Regions from separate parts of the Arthrobacter sp. UCD-GKA genome, predicted to be linked through region 2. Evidence: predicted binding sites of a transcription regulator. Region 2 holds the regulator's gene; the other holds the start of a gene.
What was found. Region 2 encodes LexA, which represses DNA repair genes until DNA is damaged. Its sites were predicted from a motif close to TCGAACANNTGTTCGA; they were not measured.
Positions count from the first base shown of each region.

Region 1: the regulator LexA is predicted to act here: its motif matches at 2,884-2,899, upstream of BLJ79_RS17950 (LexA family protein).

Region 1 is NZ_MOLR01000011.1:70,864-75,279, reverse strand. Features, by position in the region: gene BLJ79_RS22600 (hypothetical protein) at 1-166, opposite strand, end outside; gene BLJ79_RS17960 (DNA-binding protein) at 413-1,024, shown strand; gene BLJ79_RS17955 (Y-family DNA polymerase) at 1,131-2,456, opposite strand; gene BLJ79_RS17950 (LexA family protein) at 2,432-2,860, opposite strand; gene BLJ79_RS23830 (hypothetical protein) at 3,309-3,437, opposite strand; gene BLJ79_RS17945 (ParB family protein) at 3,830-4,387, opposite strand; gene BLJ79_RS17940 (ParA family protein) at 4,384-4,416, opposite strand, start outside.
Region 2 is NZ_MOLR01000009.1:56,258-60,673, reverse strand. Features, by position in the region: gene BLJ79_RS16270 (ATP-dependent DNA helicase) at 1-1,177, shown strand, start outside; gene lexA (transcriptional repressor LexA) at 1,270-1,989, opposite strand; gene BLJ79_RS16260 (LysM peptidoglycan-binding domain-containing protein) at 2,274-2,675, shown strand; gene BLJ79_RS16255 (histidinol-phosphate transaminase) at 2,793-3,914, shown strand; gene hisB (imidazoleglycerol-phosphate dehydratase HisB) at 4,030-4,416, shown strand, end outside.

The DNA.
Region 1 (4,416 bases), on a different contig from region 2:
AGCGGTCCTGGGCATCGTCGTTGTCCCGGTCCAGGGCCCCGAGCTGCCGCACCAGGGCGGCATGACGCGGTGTGCCCGGAGGTGCGGAGGCAATCTGCCGCTTCAGATCAAGGCGCAGCCCGTGGAGCTCTTGCTCCCGGGCCCGCGAGAGTTCTTCCATGCCCATGAGGCCATCCTCCACGCCCCGGCCCACTTCCGCAACGGCTTCGGGGCTCCCGCCGGCGGCGTGGCCCTCCCCCGTTCCCTGCCGCAGCCCGGCCAGCACGGTGCCCACACCAAGGAGGTCCGGCAGCTGCGCGGGCTCGGCGCGGCACCGGGCACCGCGGTGGCGGGCCAAGCCCGCCGGAGGATGGACAGGACCGTATTTAGTAGTAATAATAATAGTAATATTTTTACTACTTAGGATGTGGTGATGGTGGTCGACTCCCCCATGGATCGCGCGGCGGCGGCAATCGACGCAATGGAATCCGAAAACCTCAAGGTGACGGTCACCGCGGTGCGTTCACGCGCCGGGGTCTCCATGGAAGCCGCACGCTCCGCCGTGGAAGTCTGGCGCACGCAGCGTTCACACCCGGTGGTCGCGGTCACCGAGGCCGCGCAGCAGGCGTTTGCCCGGTTGTGGGCCGTGGCCGTGGCCGAGGCCGACGCCCGGCACACCGCACAGCTGGAGGCCGCCCAGGCCGCCCTCGAGGCGGCACGGACGGAGGCCGTGGAGGCCGGCGCCCTGGTCGACGCCGAGGCCCACCGCGTCCAGGAAGAAGCGGAGCGGGCCGATGTGGCGGAAGCCAGGGTTGCAGCGCTGGAAGCGGAGATCCGCTCCCTGCGCGAGGCGGAGGCGTCCGAACGTGCCACGGCACAGGATGCGATGAAGGCCGCGCAGGCCGAAACGGCCCAGGCACGCGAGGAAGTCGCGGAACTGCGCGGACGCCTGGCGGTGCTCACCGAGCAGGCGACCCGCTACTGGGACAACGCCCTGCCCGCGAACCCATCGGAAAAACAGGACAAGCCCAAACCCCAGCAGTAGGCCATGCCCTCCGCGGTGAGCCAGCGCTGCATGGACCTGCCTTCCTATCCTTTAGCGCCAATCCCTGGCCCAATAGTCCCCAAGACCTGGATCCAACGGGGATGGATCAGCTGGCGTACACAACCAGCAGCTCGTCCCAGTGGGTGGTGTAACGCGGTGACATCATCTCCCGGCGCATCGTCCATTCCGGGCCGGTCTTCATGCCCGCCAGGCCCAGACCGACCGCGTTCACCCCGTGGCGCTGCTTGATCCTCTGGATCAGCGGGCCGATGTCCTTGGCCTCGTGCCGGTTCACGAACGGCTCGAAGGTCTCTTGGGCGCCGGTGGGTCGGATATCGGTCACCACGATTCCGGCCCGGGCGTATTTCACCCCGTCCAGGATCTTGGGCAGCAGCGCCTTGGCCGCGCGCGTCAGCAGCAGCGGGTCCGCGGTCGGACCCGGAAGGGCTACGGTCACCGCAGGCTGGTGGTTGTCCGTGGTGTTGTAGTAACTGGTCATCGCCCAGGCAGTGAGCACCTTGGCCTGCCGCCGGTGCTTGTGCAGGCGCGCGGAGGCCTGTTGGGCGTAGATCCCCAGGACTTGCTCCATGCCGTGCGTGTCGGTGATGGGAGTGGAGAAGGAACGGCTGAAGATCAGCTGGCCCTTGATTTCGTGCTCCTCCTCCAGGGGGATGCAGGGGATTCCGCGCAGCTCCAGGATGGTGCGCATCATGACGATGGAGAAGCGGTTGCGCAGCATCACCGCGTCGGCATCACGGAGGTCTTTCATGGTCCGGATTCCCAGGCCCATCAGGCGCTTGGCCAGGCGAGGACCGATGCCCCAGATTTCCACCGTGGGCAGCCGGCCCAGGAGGTGTTCGCGGTCCTCCACGGTGACGGCATCCCACACGCAGACCCCGCCCAGGTTGCGGAATTTTTTGGCGCACTGGTTTGAAAGCTTGGCCAGGGTTTTCGTTTTGGCGATCCCCACACACACCGGCAGTCCCAGGTGGTCCATCACATCCTGCTTCATGCGCCGGGCCAGTGCCTGGAGTTCGGGCAGGGTCCCGCGGACTCCCAGGAAGGCCTCATCGATGCTGTAGACCTCGACCCAGGCCGAGTGCCGGCCTAGAAGCTGCATGACCCTCGCCGAGAGGTCCCCGTAGAGCTCGTAGTTGCTCGACTTGGCAACCAATCCGGTGGAAGTGGCCGTGGGCGCGAGTTTGAACCAGGGGGCGCCCATTTCCACGCCCAAGGCCTTGGCCTCGTCGGACCGGGCGACGGCGCAGCCGTCGTTGTTGGACAGCACGATCACCGGCCGGCCGACCAGTCTCGGGTCAAAGGCCCGTTCGCAGCTGACGTAGAAGCTGTTCACGTCCACGTGGGCGATGTACTCCTCCGCGGAGGGCTCCCGTGGAGGGCAAAGGGTCAGGCCAGGAGCTGGTGCAGACATGTTTCGGCAACTCCCCACACGGTGAGGGACGCCAGCTCCCCCACCACCAGATCCGGATACTGAGGGTTCTCCGCCTGCAGGACCACGCCCCGCGGGGTCAGGCGCAGTCGCTTGACGGTCATTTCCCCGTCCAGGACCGCCACCACGATCGAGCCGTCCACCGGCTTTCGGGCGCGGTTGACGATCAGCTCGTCCCCGTCCGAGATGCCGGCACCCTCCATGGAACAGCCCGAGACCCGCACGATGAAAGTGCTCGTGGTGTCGTGGATCAAATGCTCGCTGAGGTTGATCGTGCCGTCGAAGTAGTCCTGGGCCGGCGAGGGATACCCCGCCGCGACCGCGGTTTGGGCCACCAGCAGCGGGACCGAAGTGCCGCCCACTTCGACAGAACGTATGTACTGAATAGTCACTTTACGACCTAAGTTTATGGAACAAGTATTCACCTCAAGGATACGTCCGCCACCCACAGTTTGATCCGTTCCGCTCCTGTGGGGTGAACCCGGGGGCATGATCGATGCCCACGAACGGCCGGAATCCGGCCGCAGGCAAATCCCTGTCAAAGCCGAAAACCACGGGGCCGCATATGCACAGGTACCGGCGAATCGCGCAGAGGGCCAGCGGTTGCGATCCACCCGCCGGCCAGGGCAGGAAATAGCCGCGGCCTCCCGGCCTTATGGCCGGAAGGCCGCGGTTAGTACCTCATGCGAGAAACGCCGGTTGCCTCTCGGCAGGCATGTGGGCGCTGTCCGCCATCAACGCCCTTGGCTTGCAGCTGTCCGGGAACGGCAGCACTCCATCTGCCTGAGCCGTGACCCGGCGGGGTGCAGGCAGGGCGGTCCGGCCTCGTTGCTGCTAGTTTCGGCCTGCTTCATTCTGCATGCGTTCAACGGCCGGCCAGACGATCTTGTTGAGCATGTACTGGATGCTGCGCTCCTCACGAGCACACAGGTCCTTGAGCCTTTGGTGATCCTCGGGAGTCATCTTGAAATTGAATCCGACCGTTGCCCGCGATGCCGCGGACGCCTGCGCCGGCGGGGCTTGCTGCTGCTCCGGAACGGTGGCAGCCTCGTGGCCGAACCGGTTGATCCTTTTCTCCAGCTCACAACGGGGTGGAGCGCACCGAAAATCTCTTGGCCAAGGGTAAGGAGCGCCGTTGTCCGGACAATTTTGTCAACCGCTAGATGGGTTAGTTTTACGATGACCCAGCGAACGAGATCATGTCGATGGGTATGGAAGCGGTCTTCACCCGCAGGCAAGGAGGCCTAGCTGGAGTCGGCAATGGCTGGTCTGAGCCGGAGATGCGGAACTTCGTTCGGGGAATGATTGCCGGCGTTTCGGGCACTCCCAAGGTCGCAAGTCGCGATTGGGGGTAGCTAGTCGAGCTTGATAGGTCGTCCGGCTCGTACCGCACCGGGCCGGACGGTGAAGGGCTCTCCCCCGTTGTAGGTCTGTTCCATATGATCGTTGAGTGCGTCGATGGCTGCGGCCGCGTATTCGGACATGGTCTGGTAACCAGTCAGGTGTCTGGTCGCATCGAATGTCGCGCGCAGCCGAGTATATTGCTCGGGCGTTTGAAAAATACCAGTCTTCTTTTTCTTGGTGAGGTCCTCCGCTGGAGCCGGAGGCGAAGGGGCTTGAGCCTGTTGCGCAGCGAACGTCTGATAGATCGTTGCCGGTTGCACGTAGGCCGGGCTCTGCGCCAACGGGGCGGGCGGGTTTACCTGGGGCGGCTGAGCAGTCTCGGGTTCCTTCGCTTCTGGCTCGGCGGCGACAGCGGGTGGTTCTTGGATCGGGGGATCCTGCTTTGGCGGAAATTTTCCGTCGGTGGAGACTATCTCAGCGATCACACTGGTTCGGTTTGCTTTCTTGAGCCCACGCAAGATGTTGCCGGCTGCAGCGCCTCGGTCCCCGCGTTGCGCATCCTGAGTCATGGGGCTGTCCTCTCCATGATGTTTTCCGC
Region 2 (4,416 bases):
GGCGGCGCGCAAGCACTGCTCGGTGAGCGTGGATTCGCTGAACCAGGGGGCCAAGGCGCTGCAGCGCGCCCTGGAGGGCGTCCCCACCGGGCTGATGGCCCGCGGATTGAACGAGGACCAGCAGGCGGCGATCAACCAGATCGCCGAGGCCGCACGCGTGGTCCTGTCCGATTCAAAGCCCGAGGCCAACGCCCCCGCCGACGGCGGGCGCCAGATGGCCCGCTCGCAGGTCATGTACCTGGTGGAGCAGTGCAGCAAGATGCTTGAAATGACTGAGGAGCGCGAGGTCATCTGGGCCTCGCGTCCCGGGCACTTCAGCCCGGGGGAGGGCTACGTCCAACCCGACGAGTCAAGCCAGCCGACCCTGAACGTCGCCCCGCTCTCGGTCGCGGGCAAGCTGCGCGAGGGGCTCTTCGACGGGCGCACGGTGATCCTCACCAGTGCAACCCTGGCCATCGGGGCGGCCTTCGAGCCCGTGGCGGGCACCCTGGGCCTCGTGGGCGAGGGGGCGCCGACCTGGAACGGCGTGGACGTGGGAAGCCCCTTCGACTATCCCAAGCAAGGCATCCTGTACGTCGCCAAGCACCTGCCCAAGCCCGGGCGCCAGATGTCCCAGGAAACCCTGTCCGAGATCGAGGACCTGATCAAGGCCTCCGGCGGTGGGGCGCTGGCGCTGTTCACCTCGCGCCGTGCCGCGGAAGAAGCGGCGGAGATCCTGCGGGCACGCCTGGACATCCCGATCCTGTGTCAGGGCGAGTCCAGCATGAAGGCCCTGGTGGACCAGTTTTCCGCCGAACCCGACACCTGCCTCTTTGGCACGATGACGCTCTGGCAGGGCGTGGATGTGCCGGGCAACGCCTGCCGGCTGGTCATCATCGACAAGATCCCGTTCCCGCGGCCCGACGACCCGCTGTCCTCGGCCCGCAGCCGCGACGTGGCCAAGCACGGCGGCAACGGCTTCATGGCCGTGGCCGCGAGCCACGCCGCGGTGCGGCTCGCGCAGGGCGCCGGTCGACTGATCCGTTCGGTCAACGACAAGGGCGTGGTGGCCGTGCTGGATTCGCGCCTGGCCACCGAGCGCTACGGCACGTTCCTGCGTGCCTCGCTGCCGCCCCTGTGGGCCACGCCCGACAAGGCGACGGTGATTTCCGCACTCGAGCGCCTGAGCGAAGGCTAGGACGTCCTGTCCCGTGGGTTCACGGGAAACACGTGAGGACCGGTCATTTGACCGGTCCTCACGTGTTTGCGGGGGATGAATGTTGGTGCGGCCTAGACCGAACGCATGACCGATACGACCTTGCCCATGACGGTTGCGGCGTCACCGAGGATGGGTTCGTAGCGGGAGTTCTGCGGCAGCAGCCAGGTGTGCCCGTCACGCTGCCGGAAGGTCTTCACCGTGGCTTCGTCCTCGAGCAGTGCCGCGACGATGTCGCCGTTGTTTGCGGTCTGCTGGCGTCGCACGACCACCCAGTCGCCGTCGCAAATGGCGGCGTCGATCATCGAGTCTCCGCTGACCTTCAGCATGAAGAGCTCGCCGTGTCCCACCAGTTGGCGCGGCAGGGCGAAGACGTCCTCGACCGCCTGGTCGGCCAGGATAGGTCCGCCGGCGGCAATGCGCCCCACCAGGGGAACCATGGCGGTGTCCGCGGAGGTGGTCAGCTCCGAGACGCTCATCCCGTTGGCTGCCCTCAGATCCGACTGGCCCTCCACCACTTCGAGCTTGCTCTCGCTCTTGAGCTGCAGGGGAAGCAGGATCTCCATGGCCCGCGGACGGCGCGGGTCGCGGCGGATGTAGCCGAGCTTCTCGAGCTGGCTCAGCTGGTGGGTCACGCTTGAGAGGCTGGCCAATCCCACGGCGTCCCCGATTTCCCGCATCGATGGCGGGTAGCCATTGGTGCTCACGGAGCGCTGGATGGTCTCAAGAACCTTCTTCTGACGGATGGTCAGGCTCTTCGCGTCGCGTCGAGGGGTTCGTTGTTCGGTCGTCATTGTCAATGCCTCATCCCGATCGTCGCCGGTTGCCCGCGCGTGCCGCAAATTGTCGGTGGGAACTGATGTAGTCAATACATCGCTCCACTACCCCCATCTTAGTAGACAAAGACACTACTTTCAAAGATTTGTTCGAACAGATCTGGACACGTGTCGTCCAAAGGTGCTAGAAATAAGATGCGCACTACGAACACACGTTCGAAAGATGCGTTCGAATAACCGTCATCTGTTCGAATGGGCCACCGGGTCCGTACGGCAAATGAATACAGAGGAAAGGCAACGACATGGCAAACACTGCTTTCTCGGCCCCGCTCCACCTTGTAACGTCCGACTACACCCCGGCACCGCAATCCGCACTGGCCTCGCGGCCCGAGCTGGCGCCACTGCGGCTCACTCGCCGCGGAAAATTCGTGCTGATTGCACTGCCCATCTTCCTGGTCAGCGCGGCGGTGCTCATGCTCCTGGGCCTGTTCCAGTCCCCGGCCAATGCCTCGGTCGACACCCCGCTGGGCGTCGAAGCGGTCACCGTCACCGTCATCGAGGGCGACACGTTGTGGGGGATCGCCAGGGAGTTCGCCCCGCAGCTCGAGCCCCGCGAAGCCGTTCGGCAGATCGGCGACCTGAACAACCTCAACAGCTCCGTGCTGCATCCCGGGGCGGAAATTTTCGTCCCCACCGGAAGCTAGGGCCAGAGCCCTCCGGGCGCGCCGCTCGATGCCGCGCCCCACCATTGCTAACCGTTTATTACCCCTGGCACCGGTGAAGATTCCAAGGTCACCGCGCCGCCGCCGTAGACTTGAGCCGTGAATGAACGGCTAAATCGCCTGGCAAATCTGCCCCTGCGAGAGAATCTTCAAGGTCTTGAACCTTACGGCGCACCCCAAATCGACGTACCCATCCAGTTGAACGTCAACGAAAACACCCATCCGCTTCCCCCGGAAGTGCATCGCGCCATCGTCGAAGAAGTCTCAGCAGCAGCCATGGGACTGAACCGCTACCCGGACCGCGAGTTCACCGAATTGCGCGAACGTCTCGCCGCCTACCTGGGCCACGGCCTGGAAGCCGACAACGTTTGGGCAGCCAACGGCTCCAACGAGGTTCTCCAACAGGTCATGCAGGCCTTCGGCGGACCCGGGCGCACGGTGATGGGTTTCCCTCCCACCTACTCGATGTACCCGTTGCTGGCCTCCGGGACCGACACCGCCTACCTGGCCGGTGTCCGCTCGGCGGACTACGGGCTCTCGGCCATCGACGCCGCGGCACAGGTCCGTGAGGCGGCGCCGAACATTATCTTGCTCTGCTCGCCGAACAACCCGACCGGCACCGCGCTGGGCCTGGATGTCGTCGAAGCGGTCTACGAAGCCGGCGCGGCAAGCAACGCCATCGTGATCGTTGACGAGGCGTACGCGGAATTCGCCCACAACGGAACCCCGTCGGCGCTGTCCCTGCTGCCGGGACGCGAGCGGCTCATCGTTTCACGGACCATGTCCAAGGCGTTCGCCCTGGCCGGCGCCCGCCTGGGCTACCTGGCCGCGGCTCCGGAAGTCACCGACGCGATCCGCCTGGTCCGCCTGCCGTACCACCTTTCGGCAGTCACCCAGGCCACCGCCAATGCCGCGCTGAAGCACGTCGATGCCCTGCTGGCCAACGTTGAGGACATCAAGATCCAGCGTGACAGGATCGTCAACGAGCTCACCCGCATGGGCCTGCACCCTGCCTCCAGCGACTCCAACTTCGTGTTCTTCGGCGGGATCAAGGACACCAAGGCCATCTGGAACGGGCTGCTTGAGGCCGGGGTCATCATCCGCGACGTCGGGATTCCGGGCCACCTGCGGGTCACCGCGGGCACCGAAGCGGAAACCACCGCGTTCCTTGTCCGCCTCGAGGAACTGCTCGATCAGGGTCCTCACACGCTCTCACGCTAAACTTGGGGCAGGCGGCAATGGTGCCGGAGGACGGGCCTTGGCCCTTCCTCCGATCATGCATCGATGTCCCGCCGCCCCACATCCTCGTCTCACCGCCTGATCTAAAGGAATGTGCATGTCTGCCGAAAAACTCACGGGTCGTCGCGCTCGCCTCGAACGCATCACCAGCGAGTCCTCCGTCTTTGTCGAACTCGATCTGGACGGCACCGGCCGCTCCGAAATCAGCACCGGGGTACCGTTCTACGACCACATGCTGACGGCACTGTCGAAGCATTCGCTCATCGACCTGACCGTGCGGGCCACCGGAGACATCGAGATCGACGTGCACCACACCGTCGAGGACACCGCGATCACCATCGGCGAGGTGCTGCGCACCGCGCTGGGCAACAAGGCAGGCATCCGCCGCTTCGGCACCGCCTACGCCCCGCTGGACGAGGCCCTGGCCCGCGCCGTGGTCGACATCTCCGGGCGCCCCTACCTGGTCCACGGCGGCGAGCCGGCC